Regions from separate parts of the Aliiglaciecola aliphaticivorans genome, predicted to be linked through region 4. Evidence: predicted binding sites of a transcription regulator. Region 4 holds the regulator's gene; each other region holds the start of a gene.

Evidence for each region. The regulator LexA, encoded in region 4, represses DNA repair genes until DNA is damaged. The targets are predictions, from matches to a motif close to TACTGTATNNNNATACAGTA.
Region 1: ACYVIL_RS00280 (exonuclease domain-containing protein) is a predicted target of LexA. The motif match lies at 3,111-3,130, and genes of this name have one in related genera.
Region 2: ACYVIL_RS02325 (class IIb bacteriocin, lactobin A/cerein 7B family) is a predicted target of LexA. The motif match lies at 2,799-2,818, and genes of this name have one in related genera.
Region 3: recA (recombinase RecA) is a predicted target of LexA. The motif match lies at 2,562-2,581, and genes of this name have one in related genera.

The regions. Positions count from the first base shown of each region.
Region 1 covers NZ_BAAGTF010000001.1:73,792-79,050, forward strand. Annotated here, with positions in the region: gene ACYVIL_RS00275 (hypothetical protein) at 17-742, opposite strand; gene ACYVIL_RS00280 (exonuclease domain-containing protein) at 903-3,059, opposite strand; gene ACYVIL_RS00285 (CPXCG motif-containing cysteine-rich protein) at 3,203-3,394, shown strand; gene ACYVIL_RS00290 (YgiQ family radical SAM protein) at 3,615-5,259, shown strand, end outside.
Region 2 covers NZ_BAAGTF010000003.1:286,052-291,310, reverse strand. Annotated here, with positions in the region: gene ACYVIL_RS02340 (ATPase, T2SS/T4P/T4SS family) at 1-1,699, opposite strand, end outside; gene ACYVIL_RS02335 (hypothetical protein) at 1,834-2,046, opposite strand; gene ACYVIL_RS02330 (hypothetical protein) at 2,328-2,513, opposite strand; gene ACYVIL_RS02325 (class IIb bacteriocin, lactobin A/cerein 7B family) at 2,497-2,661, opposite strand; gene rpsJ (30S ribosomal protein S10) at 3,118-3,429, shown strand; gene rplC (50S ribosomal protein L3) at 3,448-4,086, shown strand; gene rplD (50S ribosomal protein L4) at 4,104-4,709, shown strand; gene rplW (50S ribosomal protein L23) at 4,706-5,008, shown strand; gene rplB (50S ribosomal protein L2) at 5,023-5,259, shown strand, end outside.
Region 3 covers NZ_BAAGTF010000029.1:158,158-163,416, reverse strand. Annotated here, with positions in the region: gene ACYVIL_RS15675 (endonuclease/exonuclease/phosphatase family protein) at 1-299, shown strand, start outside; gene ACYVIL_RS15670 (YqaE/Pmp3 family membrane protein) at 377-535, opposite strand; gene ACYVIL_RS15665 (PA2169 family four-helix-bundle protein) at 621-1,067, opposite strand; gene recA (recombinase RecA) at 1,434-2,468, opposite strand; gene pncC (nicotinamide-nucleotide amidase) at 2,681-3,166, opposite strand; gene mutS (DNA mismatch repair protein MutS) at 3,330-5,259, shown strand, end outside.
Region 4 covers NZ_BAAGTF010000018.1:64,731-69,989, reverse strand. Annotated here, with positions in the region: gene plsB (glycerol-3-phosphate 1-O-acyltransferase PlsB) at 1-1,999, opposite strand, end outside; gene lexA (transcriptional repressor LexA) at 2,255-2,878, shown strand; gene coxB (cytochrome c oxidase subunit II) at 3,363-4,517, shown strand; gene ctaD (cytochrome c oxidase subunit I) at 4,529-5,259, shown strand, end outside.

The DNA of each region.
Region 1 (5,259 bases), on a different contig from region 4:
GCTGCGAGCATTGGTACTACTTATTTGTACGTTTGTGTTTTTTATTACCGGTAATGTTAAAACTTTTAAATAGTAAAATAATACCTGTGAGAGTAAACATAAGAGCGGAAATCGAAAAGGTGATTAATAATGGGTTATTAAAATCTTCTCGTTCATCATAATCCATAATATGTAACATCCAGAAGAAATCAAAAATACGCCATAAATCACTTCTAATTGTGGTCAGCTTTCCACTTGTTGGTGATACATAAAGGGTCGTATTCCAAGTATCGTCAAACCTTAATTGCCAAACTTGCCCTTTATTTCGTGAAGCTTCCATAGGAGCTTTATCTAGTAACTTTCGTTCAACTAAATTACCATCGCCAAGATAATGTTGATTTGCTATTAAAGCGGCTTCATCTGCATTGATCCTGCCTTTTATGTCGCCCGTAATAGCATGAAACAATTGAGCACCTGAGGCTGTTTGAAAAGCATAATAAGGCTCACCTAAAAATTCGGTTAAGGAAATACTGTGAATAGGCTCTGACACTTTAAGGCGAAGTGTGTCTAGGGAAAAAGCATATTGTGAGCTATCAATTTCATAGTTGAGATTTTTGATAGCTAGATGATCTCCGTGTACCTTTTCTAAAGGTATTACGCTCATCACCACACCACCTAAAATCCACAATAAAATCTGTACGGCAAGGAATAATCCTGCCCATTTATGTAGAAACCGTGAAACACGAAAAAGCTTTTTAATCATAGTTTTAGGTTAAATTGATGATCTATCATTAGATTTACGCATGGATAAAGTTGGCTGTCAATTCTGCAGGTTTCTGTAGTCGGCGGCTTTAGCCCCGAGCAAAGGATGCCAATAACCCATGGAACGCCCATGGCCTAAAGACCATGCTACAGGGCGTTAGTTATTGTAACTGGCGCTCATCGGCTTTTTGATGGCGGACATCGTTGATGATGAACAGCAATTCTGCGGCGGCTTGTGCATCGGAAAGGGCTCTGTGATGGCGGGCCATATCTATGCCAAAATGTCGGGTCAAGTTAGCCAATGAATAGGAAGGCAATCCTGGTACAGCTTTGCGCATCTCTCTTACTGTACATAACTTAGGCATGCGAAAGTTTTGTTCGAGACGTTCAAATTCCGCGCGGATAAACCCATAATCAAAATTGACATTGTGGGCAACAAATACACAATCAGACAGGTAATTGCGAAGGCTCTCTGCTATTTCCACAAATAAGGGCGCATCACTGACCATTTCATCATCAATGCCGGTTAATTGTGTGATTTTATGAGGAATATGGCGTTGTGGGTTGATTAAGGTTTGCCAAGTGTCAATCACTTTGCCGTTGATAACTTTGGCAATGCCTATTTCGGTTATGCGATGCAGGTTTGCACGACCGCCAGTGGTTTCAATATCGACGACCGCATAGGGCTGTTGGGGATCTAAAAACCATTCAACTTGGGTGACTGCTACTTGAAACCCTGATTTTCTCAACTGTTTTATGGTTAACAATTGGTTTTTCCGTAATTGATCTCCCGGAGCCTTTATTTCCTCAAACCGCAGCCCGTTATCGTCTACCACCATGATATCCGGATAGCCGTCTGCATAGTTTTTAAAATCTTTTGCCATCATTCTCAAATGCGCTTTAAAACCGTCAATGTCGACATGATCAAAAAATACGGCTAAAACTTCGAGCAAGGATTTGTGCCATCGAAAGATACCGTTAGGGCGACCGTATTTTTCGAGCATAACCTTGGAAACTTGTTTAAAGGTGATTTGCGCACTGGTCATGCGATATAGTCGTGTCTCAATATCTTGTTCGTAAAGGTGATAAAAAGTATTTTGATTAATCGCCTGAGGTTTGTAATCGAATTCCGTGACTAGTGCATTGCTATCCATTTCAAAAAGTTCATGCCAAAACACTAAACCAAACAATGCTCGCCACAGCCTATTTTCAGTACGAAAAGCCTGTTTGTTTTGCTTTTGGTAGTGTAGCTTCACTCCTTGCTCCACCGAGTCCATATACATCTCATCAATAAACACTTTAGTCCGTTGTTCCCTTAGCATATCGGTAAGACTACTGGTGCGTTTTTGTTGATATTTACGAGCCAAAAAATCTTCGGAAAAGGTGAGTAACGCTTCTGACTCTGGCTCTTCAATAATCTTCTCTAAACGGCTTTTTACCCAATCTTTGTTACCTAGTTTGAATTGCTCGCGAATAACTTTCTCTTGGGCCAACGGCTCTGCAGACTCTGCCAATATCTTGATACCAAGTTGTAAGTCATGGGGAAGAATGGCTTTACCTAATTTTAATAAAAAGCGGTCGCAATATTTGTTGGCAACGGTGCCTTGGGGGACGGGAAAAGAAGCAAAATCCTTGGCAAGTGACACCAGTTGGCTAGGGGTTAGGGAAGCCACTTCTCGGCGCTGGTGAGCATAGAAAAACGCACTTTTCGCTTCATCGATGAAGTCGAATCGTGCATTGTCGGTACTCACTCCGCGTTGAGTCTTCATAATACCGAGGTCGCGCATAGAAAATTTTGATAAGTTGCTGTTGAGATCACCAAAAAATAAGAACAAGAAATAGTTTATATGTTGGTCTTTTCCTCGGCGCAGCACACAGTGGTGTTCAAGCAATGAGGAATAGTCTTCGAATTGACAAGACTCTTTCACCAATTGTAAATAGTCGGCTTTACTTTGCGAGGATCTGAAACTGACCTCAGCATTGCGTAATACTTGTGCTAATTCCGGCTTAGTCAGGTTATTGCTTAACTCTGCAATGTGGGATTCTTTTACCTGAGTGTAAAACCCTTCTGTTATAAGTGTATCTAAATGCAGTTCGTGATGGTTAATCTCTTCGTAAAACAAAGAATTACGCTTAATAATGGGAGATTTTCTATTGAGTCCACGAACATATAAACATTGCGCATCTTCACAAAGAGTGTGGAATTTATCAATAAAGGCACTATCTTCAATAGAGAGTAAGTGTGCACAAGGACCAGAAACGAATGCCAGAAACTCATGAAAATGGGTTAAATAATATTTGCTCGGGAGTTCTTTCATCAAAGCATATTAAAATATCGATTGGACACGCACCCAGTGTATTTTAAAAACTACTGTATATCCAGTCAGTATTGGTTTGTTTTTCAAACTTTTTCAGTATTTTTCCGTAAACAATTATAACTTCTTCAATTCAAGGAGCCGCTATGAGTCTCACAGTCGCCAGTAAATTTGAATGTCCCTATTGTATGACGTACAACGATTTAGAAATAGATGAAGCTAACGATATCAATCAACAACAAATCGTCGACTGCCAAATATGTTGCCAACCCATAGAAATACAAATTATTGATAATGGCTTTGGTATTGAAATTATTGCAAAGCGAGACGATGAATAAAGAGCCAGGGAGATGACAGCTAGGGAGTGTTGAAGGGAGGTGTTAAATTGTACGGGTTGTCAGAAGAGCATTCTAAAGACGAGAGTGTACAAAGCGTGAGCAGTTAAGTTGACACTTTGTATTATCACTGTGAATCTCTATTCGGTGATAATGTTCTTGTTGAAAGGCTTTTCTGGTATACTCCGCAAAATTTTGAACCCTTAACTTCTTGGTACAATACATGACTGTTATGCGACAGCCTGTTCAGCGAATGAAAGCTGAAAGAGGGCTATTTTCCTATCCTAAATATTGGGCCGAATGTTTTGGTCCTGCCCCGTTTCTACCTATGTCTAGAAAGGAAATGGATCAGTTAGGCTGGGATAGCTGTGACATAATTATTGTGACCGGGGATGCCTACGTGGATCATCCGAGTTTCGGCATGGCCGTAATAGGCCGTGTTCTCGAATCTCAAGGTTTTAGGGTTGGGATCATTTCTCAACCAGACTGGACCAGCAAAAAAGACTTCATGCAACTAGGTGAGCCTAACTTATTTTTTGGGGTTACCGCAGGCAATATGGACTCGATGATCAATCGTTATACGGCTGATCGTAAATTACGCCATGACGACGCGTATACCCCAAACAATGAAGGGGGAAAGCGACCAGACAGAGCAGTGACAGTTTACACACAACGCTGTAAAGAAGCTTACAAAAAACCAGTGGTAATTGGCGGAATTGAAGCTAGTTTAAGACGCATCGCCCACTACGACTATTGGTCAGATAAAGTAAAACGTTCCGTATTGTTCGATTCAAAAGCAGATATGTTGATGTTTGGTAATGCTGAACGCCCGTTGTTAGAAATGGCCCATCGATTTGCCGCGGGAGAGACCATTGCTGATATGCAGGATATTCGTGGTACTGCGGTGATCCGTAAAGAGCCGTTACCTGAATGGCAAGGGGTTGATTCTACACATGTTGATGTGATTGGAAAAATTGATCCTATTCCCAGCCCTTATGAGTACATTGAAGATAAATGCGCGGTGGCTGAAGATGAGCAAAATAAAGTTATTGATGACGCACAAAAAGCCAAACCTGTAGTCGTTCAGCCATTTACTTCTAAAACTCAGCGCAGAAAGCCGTGGGAAAAGACTTACGTTATGCTCCCCCCGTATGATGTGGTGCGAGCTGAAAAAACACACTATGCCCATACATCGCGGATTTTACATCAAGAGACCAACCCAGGTTGTGCCCGCGCACTGGCTCAGCGGCATGGCGATCGTATTATTTGGATTAACCCGCCTGCTTTTCCATTAGAAACCGAAGAGATGGATGCGGTATTTGATTTACCTTATGCTCGTGTTCCCCACCCAAGCTACGGCAAAGCCAAAATTCCAGCCTACGACATGATTAAAACCTCGGTGAATATCATGCGTGGTTGTTTTGGTGGTTGTACATTTTGTTCTATTACTGAACATGAAGGTCGGGTTATTCAAAGTCGATCTGAAGAATCAATAATTCGTGAAATTGAGCAAATTCGCGACAAAGTTCCAGGTTTTACTGGGGTGATCTCCGATTTAGGCGGTCCTACTGCCAATATGTATAAATTGCGTTGCAAAAGCGCCAAAGCGGAACAAACGTGTCGTCGCCTTTCTTGTGTGTGGCCAGATATATGTGGGCATTTAGACACCGACCAAACACCTACTGTTGAGTTATATAAAAAAGCGCGCAAAGTGGAAGGGGTTAAGAAAGTGTTAATTGCCTCTGGTGTGCGTTATGACTTGGCCATTGAAGATCCAAACTACGTCAAGGAGTTAGTGACTCATCATGTGGGAGGCTACTTAAAAATTGCTCCTGAGCATACTGAAAAAGCGCCATTGGACAAGATGA
Region 2 (5,259 bases), on a different contig from region 4:
CTGGCGCTGAGTTGGTATGTAAAGTAGAAAGTACCAAGTGGCCCGTTAGAGATGCTTCAATACCTGCGTGGGCCGTTTCTTTATCCCGCATCTCACCAATCAGAATAATGTCAGGGTCGGCACGTAAGAAAGCCCTTAAGGCATTAGCGAAGGTAAATCCTATCTTTGGGCTCACCTGCACTTGTTGTAAACCCGGCTGGGTTATTTCCACTGGGTCTTCGGCGGTCCAAATTTTCTTGTCAGGTGTGTTCAAATAACCCAATATTGCATGCAAAGTGGTGGTTTTCCCCGAGCCAGTTGGGCCTACAACCAGCAATATTCCATGGGGCTTTTTAATCATTACCCTTAACATACTCATATTTTTAGGAGAGATGTTCATTTTTTCAATGGGCAAAGCGCCGCCAGAGGCCAATATCCGCATGACCACGCCTTCACCGGCTACCGTAGGTATAGTGGCGACTCGAACTTCTACCAATTGACCAGACATTTTAAATGCCAACTTACCATCTTGAGGGACTCGTTTCTCGGCGATGTTTAAGTTCGACATGATTTTTATTCGGGCAATAACCGCACTATGATGAGAAGCGGGGACTTGGGTGATATCTCGGCACACGCCATCTATACGCATTCGAACCCGTGTTGGGCCGTTCTTTTCCGGGTCAACATGAATATCTGACGCATTTAACCGTTTTGCGTCATGTAAAACTCGACTAACCAAACGTACCACTGCAGGAGCATCATCCGACATCTCCTCACTGGTATCATCTAATTCTTCATTACTGGTACCAATTTCGTCCAGTATTTCATCCATCTCTCCTGGCGCACCGCCCCCACCACCGGCTCCTAAATATTGTAAAACCTGGTTGGGCAAGCCTACGGAGATTTCGTAGCTGTCTATCCCTAAGGCACTTTCAATTTCCATTAAAAGTGCAGCATTGTTAGGTTCTGCCATTAAAACTATCGGGTTTTCAGAGGCGTCGGCTAATACCACCACATAGTTTCGTTTTAAATAAGACAGGTTTAGCTTATTGCCACTTTGTAAAACATGATATTTCTCAGGCAGATAACTAATGTAGGGAACTTGATAGTGAACCGAAAGGGCATTTCCCAATTCATCTTCTGGAATGCGGGCTTCGGAGATCATGCGTTGAATTAATTGACGAATATCTTTACTGGTTTCAGTGAACTGCTTGAGATCTTTTTCAGACATCAACTTTCGGTGGACTAGATAATCAAACGGATTACTGGTACCACCTAACTCATAACGAAATTTATTGCCTAAAATTTCTGATAATGATTTCGCTAAGCGCAAATCAGCATCACCGAAAACACCTACTTTTTTATTTATTATTTGCATAACACCCATGAGTACGCCAGCGTTTAGAATAGGCACACAAATGATATTTTCAGTCTTGAAGGAACTATTTTTATCGAATTTGTCAGCAAACTTCAGCCGAGGGTGAATATCAGCTAGTTCCTGAACATTATAAGGATCACTAATTAACAGTGGTTTTTGACTCAGGGCAACATAGCCAGCGATCGACTGCGGACTGATGGGAACTTTGATTTGCAACGTCTCTTTACCCGTTTTAAAACGGGCAACCAAATCTTGATGTTGCCGCCGGCGTTGAAAAATACTCATACGCTGAGCTTCAAACAAGTTGAGAATTATCGGTTCCAATTGCTGATATGCATCCATCAATGATGGATGAGCTTCCAACAATCTATCTATTTTCTGAAGAGTCTCTTCAATAACCAGTTCTGTTGCCATCTACTACGGTCAGTGTCATTACTTATTCCCTAACTATAACTGAGTGTAATCATTAACAAAACCTAAGATTTAGATTGCTTTTCTTCGGACTCGTTTGGTTTTACACTTTGGTTGAATAAAAAGCTCATAATGATTAATAACATTGCACTATGCATCACTGGATTTCCAAGAATGTCGGTGCCATCAGCAAACCAACTCCCTAAAACCTGAATCAAGGCAAAAGCTATTGAAATATAAAACGTCCAGTTTATAAATGTGATTAATTTAGGGTCCATCGTTTAGTCTCCTTTGTGCCGTATTTAAGTTTTCTTTACTGCATCATGTTGGTTAAAAAGAAAACCGCAAATAATGTATAACAGAGCGGTTTGCAAACTGGGGTTGGTCGACATATTAATATCATTGACGATCCAATTATATGTAGCACTCCAGAGATTGGTTGCTATCATTAAAAATAAAATACTATTAGTGAATATGACAAATTTGCGGTTCATTGTTTTTCCTCACCTTTTAAATTAAAGAGAAAAAAGGGGATTACACCCCTTTAGCTTGAGTTAACCTAGTGAAGAAACTCGTATATCGAAATACCTAATTGATAACCAGCTTTACCACTAAATACATAACCAACACCGTAGCCTACTGAGTAACCGATATCTTGAACTTCAAAGCCACCTGATACTTTAGATATATCGTGTTCTTTAATCTCTAACATAATCTTAGCCTCTAGGTTAATGAGTTGCGTCATAAATGCCGTAGCCGAACCCCGTGCCGAACTTACTAAAAGTGGCCGTTAACCCCATATAACCACCTAACGCAGCCATCCCTTGTAAAATTACAAGGGGAGCGACGCCACCATTTACTTCTTCTAATTGCATTTCATTCAATTCTCGCATTTGCGAATTCCTTTTGATTAAAAAAATACTGTCCTTTACTAATGCACAGCTAAAGAACGTTTTTATTGCTTTGGGCCTTGTAACCATCTTTGCGCCTAAGCAATATCAAAAGGTTAGTGAAATGGTAACTAAAATACACCTGTTCCTTGGTACAGTTTTTTATTGTTTTAAGAGGGGGTTTCTGTTGTGTTTATAATTTAACCTTATAAACTTGCATTTAATTAGTAATAGGCGTTGCATTAATTCCGTACACATGTATAATTCGCGCCCACTTGCCCTGATGGGTAGTGATTTCGGTTCTAACAATAATTAATAGCGAAAGAGATTAATTTGCGGGAATGCCGAAATATTATGAACAAGACCCCAATTGTGGGTCATCGGTTTACATGCATCCTCCCACCTAATGAAAGGTTGGTGTGGATGGTTTTTTTTGTTCTTTCGATTGGAGCTTAATCGATGCCAAATCAAAGAATTCGTATTCGTTTGAAAGCGTTTGATCACAAGTTGATCGATCAGTCTACGGCTGAAATCGTTGAAACTGCGAAACGTACAGGTGCTCAGGTTAGCGGTCCTATTCCACTACCTACTCGCAAGGAACGCTATACAATATTGGTTTCACCTCACGTGAACAAAGACGCACGTGATCAGTATGAAATCCGTACACATAAGCGTTTGGTAGATATCATTGAACCAACTGATAAAACAGTTGATGCATTGATGAGATTGGACTTGGCTGCCGGTGTTGATGTTCAAATCAGCCTGGGCTAACAAGAGAGGGTTTTAACAATGGCGATTGGTCTTATCGGTCGTAAAGTAGGAATGACTCGCATCTTCACTGAAGATGGTATTTCAATTCCTGTGACTGTTATAGAAGCGACCCCAAACCGTGTGACTCAGTTACGTACTGATGAAACAGATGGGTATCGCGCGCTACAAGTAACCGCTGGTGATAAAAAAGCAAACCGCGTAAATAAAGCTGCAGCAGGTCATTTTGCTAAAGCTGGCGTGGAAGCAGGCCGTGGTTTATGGGAGTTTCGTTTAGATAACAACGAAGGTGAAGGTATCGAAGTAGGCAGTGAAATTACTGTTGAAATTTTTACTGAAGCTACCAAAGTTGATGTTGCTGGAACTTCTAAAGGTAAAGGTTTTGCCGGTGCTATCAAACGTTGGAACTTTAGTCACCAACGTATGACACATGGTAACTCTTTGTCTCACCGTGCTCCTGGTTCGATTGGTCAAAACCAATCCCCAGGTAAAGTTTTCAAAGGGAAGAAAATGGCTGGCCAATTAGGCAATAAAGCTGTGACTACTCAATCTTTGGAACTAGTCCGTGTTGACGCAGAGAACAACCTTCTTCTAATCAAAGGTGCAGTACCTGGTGCTCCAGGCAGTGACGTTATCGTCAAGCCTGCAGTTAAAGCGTAACGTCTGGGAGTTAAGTGATGGAATTAGTATTGAAAGACGCGAATAGCGCTCTTGAAGTCTCCGAAGCAACCTTTGGACGTGATTTTAACGAAGCGCTAGTACACCAAGTAGTAGTGGCTTACGGTGCAGGTGCCCGTCAGGGTTCTAAAGCACAAAAAACACGCTCTGAAGTTAGAGGCGGTGGCAAGAAGCCTTGGCGTCAAAAAGGTACAGGTCGTGCCCGTGCTGGTACAATCCGCAGCCCAATTTGGGTTGGTGGTGGCCGTGCGTTTGCAGCCAAACCTCAAGATCACAGTCAAAAAGTGAACAAAAAGATGTACCGTGGAGCTATCCGTAGCATCCTTTCTGAATTGGTACGTCAAGATCGTTTGATTGTGGTAGAAAAATTTGGTGTTGATGCACCTAAAACAAAAGCATTGATTGCTAAGCTTGACGAACTTGAGCTTAACGACGTGTTAATCGTAACGTCAGAAGTAGAAGAGAACTTGTTCTTAGCTGCTCGTAACTTATATAAAGTTGACGTACGTGATGTTCAAGGCATTGACCCAGTAAGCTTAATTGCATTCGAAAAAGTGTTAATCACTGCCGATGCAGTTAAACAGCTAGAGGAGTCGTTAGCATGATCTCTGAAGAGCGTTTACTTAAGGTGCTTTTAGCACCGCATGTTTCTGAAAAATCAACCATGGCTGCTGAAGGCAACAACGCTGTTGTTTTCAAAGTCGTAAAAGACGCAAACAAAGCTGAAATCAAAGCGGCAGTTGAAAAACTGTTTGAAGTTGAAGTTAGCAGTGTTCGTACCTTAAACGTGAAGGGTAAAACCAAGCGTCACGGTCAGTCTTTTGGTAAGCGTAACGACTGGAAAAAAGCATATGTTGTGCTTAAAGAAGGTCAAGACATCGACTTCGTCGGTGGCGAAGCTTAAGAAGGGGATTTGATATGCCATTATTAAAAGCTAAGCCGACTTCTGCAGGTCGTCGTCACGTAGTTCAGGTTACAAATCCTGACCTACATAAAGGCGCACCTTACGCACCACTACTTGAGAAAAACAGCAAGTCTGGTGGTCGTAACAACAATGGTCGCATTACTGTGCGTCACATTGGTGGTGGTCACAAACAGCATTATCGTATAATTGACTTCAAACGTAACAAAGACGGCATTCCAGCCAAAATTGAA
Region 3 (5,259 bases), on a different contig from region 4:
CCGATGAAGTGAAAAACTCTCTACAACCGACCATAGTGACTGGAGATTTAAATGACGTTGCCTGGTCTCCTACTACACGAAATTTTCGTCATAAGAGTGGATTACAAGATCCTAGAATTGGCAGGGGCTTTTTCAATACCTTTCATGCAGACTATCCAGTAATTCGATGGCCTCTTGATCACCTTTTTCATTCACATCACTTCATGCTGATAGACATAAAAAGGCTGCCTTCCATCGATTCTGATCATTTCCCACTATTCACTGAGCTCGTCGTGAAAGAACAAGCACAATCAGAGTAAGGGTATCTGCAATGAAAGTAGTCCGCTTGCAAATTTAAATTATATTGCTGCGGACTTTACTCTTAATATTATTAACTTTATCTTTTGGCAATAATCCAAACTGCGTGGATTATTCCGGGTAAGTAACCAAGAATAGTCAGCAGAATATTTAAGAAAAAAGCGCCACTGAATCCTACTTGAAGAAAGACTCCTACGGGTGGCAATAGAATAGCTAAAATAAGTCGAATGATATCCATAATGTACCTCACTGATGAACATTGATTAGTTTAAAATCACATTATAAGCCGCCCTGTGAGCGGCTTATAACTATTAAGTTATCGGCTAAGCAGTGATTTCCTGCAGAGCTTTCATTTCATCGTGACAAGCTTGCATAGTGCCACGGATTTCTCGAAGTGCTAAGGTGCATGTATCAGGCTGAGTTTCTTTAAGAGCCTCATCAATAATTTCTAAGGTTTTATCTTCAACTTCTTCAAGTTGACTAATGTACGTATGTTCTTTGTCGAAAGACAAAGCACCGACTAATTTGGTGTACATGTTTCGTATATTAACCGCAATGGATTCACCTTTTTCTTTCTCACCTTTTTCAGCAATGGCGAAAGGCTGTAGAGCTTCGATTGCCGCCTTTTTCTCAAACATCATTCTTGCAAAAACTTGTTTCACCGATTGATGAGATGCTTTGTCGATACTTTCTTCATAAAAGTCTGCGCCAGCGCTTAATACTTCAATCACATCAGTTACTTTGTTTACTTGTTTCACTTCATTACTCATAAATATCTCCTTTTAATGATCGAAAAAATAATCAAAATTTCACTTTGATTGTGTTGTTATTCAGTCTAAAGGGTTGCAGAAACCGCACCATCGTGAAGTAACAGCGCAAAGAAATATTAGAATGAACATGAAAAGCACATTTTATTCTTATATTTCAATTAGATAAGAGAATTTTAAATGAACCCGTTAATCGGCATTCAGAGATAAAGAAAAAAGTAGAAGGGAAAGACAGGCAATCCAAATTGTAAAAAATTTACGCATAAGATGGAAAGTTTACAAAGAAAAGTATCTATTTCAGTATTTAAAAAGCCCCGCCAATAAAATTAGCGGGGAACTCACGCTTAGGGAATGTGTGTAAGGTTAGGGTTACAACACATCCTCAGAAGCTATAGGATCTTCTGGTTTGACTGTTTTAGACAGTAATAACTCAGCTCTGAGGCGTTTCTCAATATCATCAGCCATATCAGTGTGTTCTCGTAGGTATTTAACCACGTTGGCTTTACCTTGACCGATACGCTCTCCATTGTAGCTATACCAAGCCCCCGCCTTTTCAACAAACTTCTGCTTTACACCTAAGTCAATCAACTCAGCTTCTTTACAGATACCTTGGCCATATAAAATTTGGAATTCAGCTTGTTTAAATGGCGGAGCAACTTTATTTTTAACCACTTTAACTCGGGTTTCATTACCAACCACTTCATCGCCGTCTTTAATCGCACCAATACGGCGTATATCTAATCTTACCGAAGCATAAAACTTAAGGGCATTACCACCAGTTGTGGTTTCTGGAGAACCAAACATCACCCCAATTTTCATACGAATTTGGTTAATGAAGATAACTAAGGTGTTTGACCGTTTGATATTACCGGTTAGTTTACGTAGCGCTTGTGACATCAAACGTGCCTGCAAACCAACGTGGGAATCTCCCATATCACCTTCAATCTCAGCTTTCGGCGTTAACGCCGCTACGGAATCGACGACTACAACGTCAACCGCACCAGAACGCACTAACATATCGCAGATTTCTAATGCTTGTTCACCGGTATCAGGCTGAGAGACCAACAGATCATCAATATTCACCCCTAATTTGGCCGCATAGACTGGATCCAAGGCATGCTCCGCATCTACGAAGGCACAAGTTTTACCCATTTTTTGTGCTTCAGCGATAGCTTGTAAGGTCAGGGTTGTTTTACCAGATGATTCTGGACCATAAATTTCGACGACTCTACCACATGGCAAGCCACCTATTCCCAGCGCAATATCAATTGTCAAAGAGCCGGTTGAAACCGCTTCAATATCTAAAGCTTGGTTGTCTCCAAGGCGCATAATCGCACCTTTACCAAATTGTTTTTCAATCTGCCCTAGAGCAGCTGATAATGCGCGAGATTTATTATCGTCCATCGGAATATCCTTCGAAAATAGCGTGATAAATTAAACAAGGGTTCAACGAACTTGTTTATTTGTTTCATAACCTAAAGTTTATGCTGAGAAGTATACTGTATGATTATACAGTTGCAAGTACAGTTTTACTTGTTTTGTAATTTTCTGACCTGATGAGTTAAAAATGTCTATTAAAGGTAAGACGTATTAACGCCTTAACAATATGTAAAGCCTTAACAAATTCGTTGACTAACCTGTTTTAACGCAAACTCGATAGCTTGCAGCCTCACTTCATGACGATCCCCAGAAAATATCTGTTTTTCAGTAAAAATATCACCATTGATATAAAAGCCAAACCACACTAAACCTACAGGTTTGTCTTCTGTCCCACCATCAGGTCCGGCAATACCACTTATGGAAACGCCCACTTCGGCGTGGGATTTTTGTGCGCATCCTGAAGCCATCTGTTCAACAGTCTGAGCAGACACAGCGCCAAAGGAAATCAAAACTTCCTGTCTAACCCCTAACAAATCATGTTTTGCTTCATTAGAATAAGTAACGAAGGATTGCTTAAACCATTCAGAACTTCCCGCAACGCTGGTGATTGCAAAGGCAACGCCTCCGCCGGTGCAAGATTCTGCACAACTTATCGTCCAACCTTTTTGTTGTAACTGCTGACCAAGTTGCTGCGCCATTAAATCGATTGATTCGGTTAACATATACAAATATGCTCCAATATTAATTTTAAGTGGCAGATTGTACTAACAACTGCTAGAAAAAAAACCCATACTTCTTATAATGCCCAATTGTTTTTAATTGTCTTGCTTTAGGTAAGTCATTTATTCAAGCATAACCTCAACCTGCAAAGAGATCCCAACCTCAATGAGTAATAGCGTTAAACAGCCAGATCTAGATAGTCATACTCCCATGATGCGTCAGTACTTAACCATAAAAGCTGAACATCCAGATATTCTGCTTTTCTATCGAATGGGCGATTTTTACGAGCTGTTTTTTGACGATGCAAAAAAAGCCTCGGAACTACTAGATATCTCCTTAACCGCCAGAGGCAAGTCAGGTGGGAACGCCATTCCTATGGCCGGTGTGCCCTATCATGCTGTAGAAAGTTACCTTGCCCGGTTAGTTAAAATGGGGCAATCGGTGGCGATAGTTGAACAAGTGGGAGATCCTGCCACCAGCAAAGGTCCAGTCGAAAGGCGAGTACAACGAATTGTCACCCCAGGCACAGTAACCGATGAAGCCTTACTCGAAGACAAGCAAGATAATTTGTTAGCGGCTGTGTTTTCCCAAAAAGACGTGTTTGGTTTTGCCGTGATCGATATTACAAGCGGCCGTTTTAGTTTATCTGAATTTACTGGAGAAGAAGCTCTATTAGCTGAATTACAACGCTGTAATCCTGCCGAGTTGCTATATCCTGAGGGGTTTAGTCATCTGCATTTAATCGATGATCGCGCAGGCTTAAGGCGACGTCCTGTATGGGAATTTGATCTGCAAACGGCCAACAAGCAACTAAACCAACAATTTGGCACCACAGAGCTCAATGGCTTTGGTGTGCAAGATGCAAAAATTGCGATTTGTGCTGCTGGCTGTATTGTTCAATATGTTAAAGACACCCAACGTTCGGCTTTACCGCACATACGCAAAATCCAATTGCAAAATAATGACGATACCGTACTCATGGATGCAGCCACCAGGCGCAATCTAGAGTTAACCTTGAATTTATCTGGCGGCGTTGAACATACTTTAGCGAGTATTCTAGATTATACGGTTACGCCCATGGGTAGTCGCTTATTAAAACGCTGGATCCAAACCCCTGTGCGCGACTTACAGGTTATTAATAGCCGTCAACAGCAAATAAAAGCCTTACATGAAGGCGAATACGAAGATTTGCGAGATATGCTTAAATCTGTAGGCGATATGGAACGCTGCTTAGCCAGGTTAGCTTTACGTTCCGCTCGTCCAAGAGACTTTTCCCGATTAGGCAATGCATTTGAAATGCTACCAAAGGTTCAACAAACTTTGGCAAATTTAGGACCAGAGTTTGTTAAATTGAGTGAAGATATCAACAATTTTCCTGAACTTGGTGAATTGTTATCCAACGCAATCATCCCTAACCCACCGGTATTGATACGAGATGGAGGTGTGATCGCCCCAGGCTACAATGCAGAATTGGATGAACTCAGAAACCTAGCCAAAGGTGCTACAGACTATCTCGAACAGTTGGAAATTCGAGAAAAAGAACGAACGGGTATTCCCTCACTTAAAGTAAATTACAATAAAGTGCACGGTTATTATATTGAAGTTAGTCGCAGTTTTGCCGATCAGGTCCCTGCGGATTATGTCCGCCGTCAAACCTTAAAAAATAACGAACGCTATATTATTCCAGAACTCAAAGAGCACGAAGACAAAGTACTTACCAGCCAAGGACGCGCACTCGCTTTGGAAAAGCAGTTATATGATCAGCTCTTCGATTTATTATTACCCCAATTAAATGAGCTCATGATAAGTGCTATGGGACTGGCTGAGTTAGATGTTATTTGTAATTTAGCACAACGAGCAGAAGCGTTAGATTTACATTGTCCGGAAATGTCTGAACAGAGCGGAATATTCTACGAACAAGGTCGCCACCCTGTGGTTGAAAATGTGATGAAAACGCCTTTCATTGCCAATCCCTTAGCGATGACCCCATCTAGACGGATGTTGATTATAACAGGGCCAAATATGGGCGGAAAATCAACTTATATGAGGCAAACAGCATTGATCGTGCTGATGGCGTACATAGGTTCATTTGTGC
Region 4 (5,259 bases):
CTTTTGCTTGTTCAGGCGACATATACAAAAACCACTCTCGCTGCAACATCGGATAAAGGCGCATAATAAGATCAAGCAGTTTGGTTTTACCTAACCCATTGTGGGCAAACACGATGGCGGCAATTAACCCAGGGATGGCGAACAAGTGCAAAATATTATTGCGATAATAAGTTAGCATTACGGCATTACGTTGTTCTAGAGAGATAATCTTGCCAAAGCTATCTTCCGAGACATTCATTTTCCCCAGTTTTAGGGTTTGTTCTACAATTTCATGGCCATTCTTATCCGGCAGGCTCACCAGTTCACTGTACGGCGATAATTTTAGTAAATGAATATAATCATCAACAGCCTGCTCTAATTCCAATTGCCCCATGGCGTTTTTCTTAGCAGAAAGTAAACACAATGCACACAATGACATACCACTTATCGCCGCTGTCTGATTAATTCGCACCATGACTTGGTTGGCAAGGATATTTACTGTGGGAGTGAGCCAACTTGGTTTTTTATCAACTTCACTGTTTTGTGCGTCACGCCAATCGGGTACCTGCTCATCGAGGAAATTATTAAGCTGGATAGGTTCGCCAAAATTGAGAAATCCGTGGCCATAGTTTTTCAGCTTTCTGACGACAGAAAATAAACCAAATATCGATTCTTTCTTCTTAGTATTGCCTTTTAACTCACTAAGGTAACTGCCCACTTCCATTACGTGTTCATAACCTATATACACAGGCACTATGCTCACTGGGCGATTTACCCCTTTAATCATGGCCTGCAAGGTCATTGCTAACATTCCGGTTTTCGGAGGTAACAGTCGTCCCGTGCGGCTTCGTCCGCCTTCAGCATAATATTTAACGGAATAGCCTTTGTTAAATAACAGTTCTAAGTATTCACGAAATACGCTTATATAGAGTTTGTTACCAGCAAAACTGCGGCGTAGGAAAAATGCGCCACCGCGCCGGAAAATGCCGCCAACAGGCCAAAAGTTTAAATTAATTCCAGCAGCGATATGCGGAGTAACCAAGCCTTGGTGATAAATTGCGTAAGTTAACAGTAAGTAGTCCATATGGCTGCGATGGCAGGGAACGTATATGATTTCATGACCATTTTGAGCGAGCTTTCTGACTTTATCCGCGTGACCTACTTCGATTCCATCGTATATTTTATTCCAGATCCGCGTTAGCACCCGATCGCCGAAACGGATCAACCCTTCACGGTAGTCCGCGGCAATTTCGTTGATGTAAGATTTTGCATTGGCCTTGGCTTTGGACAAAGGTATTTTCTTTTGTCTAGACTCTTCATTGATGGCATTGATGACCGTCACTGAACCAAGAATTGAATTATATAATTCTTGCTTTTCTAACAGCATTGGACCGTTAAATGCCTGTCTTTTTCGGTGAAAATGCGTGCCTGCCAAGCGAATTAATTTGTGTGCGATTTCAGCTTCAGTGCCAGGGAGTTTGGTCATATCCCTTGAAGATACGGCTTTACTATAAGAAACAAAATTATCACGGCCTAAAAACAGCACTATAAAAAACTTTCGTAACCAACTTGGCGATGCTTTGTCTGCAAGGAGATCGGCTAAACCGTTAGATTTTCTGCCAGGAGCACGTCCCCAAAAAACCGTGACTGGGACGATTTGCAAATCTAGATCTGTATTGTCTTTGTGGAGCTGAAATAGATGGGTTAAATCTGCCGCAATTTTAGTCCCTTTAATGGTTCTACCTATGACGGATTGAGGTTGTTCTAGGAAAACGCTGGCACTGTGTTCTTCTCCGCCAATAACGATTTTCTTGGTCGGGTTGGGCAAATCAACCTTCTTGGTAGACATTTTTAGGGCAAGTTGATCGGTAATCGAGTGGGTTCTAAGCAAATATACAATAGGTTTGCTTTTATCTATTCCTAACTCAGTTTCAATGTCAGTGGGAATACTATTGACTTTAACTAGCCATTTCACGGGAAAAGCAAAAATCGAAAGCAGCAAATTATGCAGCCAATCCATATTTAACACCTTGAGGTTTCGAAATCGTTAAAAGCATAGCATGAAGAGTACAACTCTATTCATGTTTGCATACTAAAATGCGCAGACTAACGTCTATTAAGTTGAACAACCATTTTATATTGTTACGGCATGTAAAGTCACCCTAATTAGCTGAATAGGTTTTTGATAATTCAGCAATAAATGAAAAACAAAATTTGTGTTATCTTCGCAACTGTATATACTAACAGTTAAACTGTATAGAAAAACAGGCTGTTTATGCGTCCACTAACACCACGACAAAGCGAAATTCTTGAATTAATAAAAACAACCATGCTAGCAACGGGAATGCCGCCTACGCGTGCTGAAATTGCGCGTCAATTGGGATTTAAATCGGCTAATGCGGCTGAAGAGCATCTTAAGGCACTGGCCCGCAAAGGTGTCATTGAGATTCTTCCCGGTACCTCAAGAGGAATTAAACTGAATGTTCCTTTGGAAGATGAATTGGAAGAAGCCGGTTTACCTTTAATTGGGCGTGTGGCTGCGGGCGAACCTATTTTGGCCGAAGAGCATGTTGAGTGTCACTACAAAGTTGATCCGGACTTATTTAAACCTAGCGCAGACTTTTTGCTGCGAGTTAGCGGCATGAGTATGAAAGATATCGGTATCTTGGATGGCGATTTGCTAGCTGTTCATCGCACTACAGATGTTCATAATGGTCAGGTTGTTGTGGCGAGAGTAGATGAAGACGTTACGGTTAAGCGTCTTGAAAAGCGTGGAAGGGAAGTCATCCTACATGCTGAAAATGATGATTTTAATCCTATTAAAGTGGATTTAGCCTCTCAACCTTTCAACATTGAAGGTATTGCCGTGGGGGTTATTCGTAACGCTGATTGGATGTAAACCAAATTGTCTAAAGTTGAATAATTCCAAAAAGGTGACTTATCTAGTCACCTTTTTAATGACTTGTATTTGGTTATTTAAAAAATTTAAATTGTTAATTATCTATTTTCTCCCCTTCAATAAATTCACTTTTCTCAACAAAATTTCGTTTACTTATTTCATATCATGGAGCTTGGGAACCGCTTCAGTTAGGAATTTTTCGTTTTAAAGACAAAAATTACCAGTTCAAATTCCATATTCAGTGTATCTATTTCAAATTGATATAAAAGATAACTTTTCCCTCTATTTTGATTGAAAATCAACCGGTTGATTAAAATTTTAACAAAAAACACTAGACGTCAGACTTTAGTTGAGTAATTCTTATACTAGTTTTTACAGTTGTGTAACATTAAGCTTTCAAGTCATTTACCATGTTAGAGTCTTTTGCGGTTTATTACTCTGCTTTGCTCCTTTGGAAAAGGCTTACATCATCAGGAGGTGTTGAGTGAAAAAGATATGGTCCAGCATATTGGTAATACTGACCAGTCTAATTGCATTTACAGTGTCCGCAGAATCGACTTCGACTGCTGATCAGTATCAATTAAATTTACGCAAAGGCGCGACAGAAATTAGTGGTCAAGTTTATGACTTGCATATGCTGATGTTTTTCATTTGTGTCGTAATTGCAGTGTTGGTATTCGGTGTGATGTTTTGGAGTATGATTTTCCATCGTAAATCCAGAGGCGCACAACCTGCTAATTTTCATGAAAGTGTCAAAGTGGAAATTGCATGGACAATAATCCCTTTCATTATTCTCGTGGTAATGGCATTTCCAGCAGCTAAAACATTGATCGCAATGGAAGATCCTGAAAATTCAGACGTCACTGTTCTGGTGACGGGTTCCCAATGGAAGTGGCATTATAAATACATGGAGAACGATGTTGAATATTACTCCGTGATGGCCACTCAACAAGAACAGATCAATAACAAATTTGAAAAAGGCCACAACTACCTCCTGGAAGTTGATCGTCCTTTAGTTATTCCAACGGGTAAAAAAGTCCGTTTTCTTGTGACCTCCGATGACGTCATTCATTCATGGTGGGTTCCTGACTTTGCGGTTAAAAAAGATGCAAACCCTGGATTTATTAATGAAGCTTGGGCAAACGTCATTGAACCAGGTGTGTATCGCGGTCAATGTGCCGAGCTATGTGGAAAAGATCACGGCTTTATGCCCATTGTTGTTATCGCCAAAGAACCTGCCGAATATGAACAATGGATAAACGCTCAAGAAGAAGTGCAGCGCAAAGCAAAAGAAGAAGAGCAACGATTGCTCGCCATGAATATGAGCATGGAAGAATTGATGAGCAATGGTGAACAGGTTTACATGCGTGCATGTGCTGCTTGTCACCAACCAAATGGGCAAGGTTTACCCGGCGTATTTCCCGCTTTGGTCGGCAGTGACATGGTTCTCAATGATATGGCGGCTCACATCGATATCGTTGTAAACGGTAAAACGGGGACTGCCATGCAAGCCTTTGGAAAACAATTAACCATGAGTGAACTGGCTGCAGTTATTACTTATGAACGTAATGCTTGGGGTAACGATACCGGCGACATGGTCCAAGCCAAAGATATTAACGCCGTAATGACAGGTCAATAAGGGGAGCAGTTATGAGCACAGCGACAACCGAACTCGATCATGACGACCATCACCATCATGCTCCTAGTGGCATAAAGCGTTGGTTATTTACGACAAACCATAAAGATATCGGAACCCTTTATCTGTGGTTCGCGTTCATCATGTTTTTAACTGGCGGCGCGATGGCCATGGTAATACGTGCTGAATTATTTCAGCCGGGTTTGCAGATAGTTGATCCGAACTTCTTCAATCAAATGACTACAGTGCACGGCCTAATCATGGTATTTGGTGCGGTTATGCCTGCATTCACTGGGTTAGCAAATTGGCTGGTACCCATGATGATTGGTGCGCCGGATATGGCATTACCGAGAATGAATAACTGGAGTTTCTGGATATTGCCAATGGCATTTACCATACTACTGGCGTCGTTGTTTATGGAAGGCGGTGGTCCAGCATTCGGTTGGACCTTCTATGCACCTCTTTCTACAACTTACAGTAATGACACCACAGCCTTGTTCGTATTTTCGGTGCATATTATGGGGATCTCTTCCATCATGGGGGCGATTAACGTGATAGTGACTATTTTCAATATGCGCGCACCAGGGATGACGTGGATGAAAATGCCACTATTTGTGTGGACATGGCTAATTACCGCGTTTCTGTTAATTGCTGTTATGCCAGTTCTAGCTGGTGCAGTGACCATGGTGTTAACCGATAAATTTTTCGGAACGAGCTTCTTCAATGCTGCTGGCGGTGGTGATCC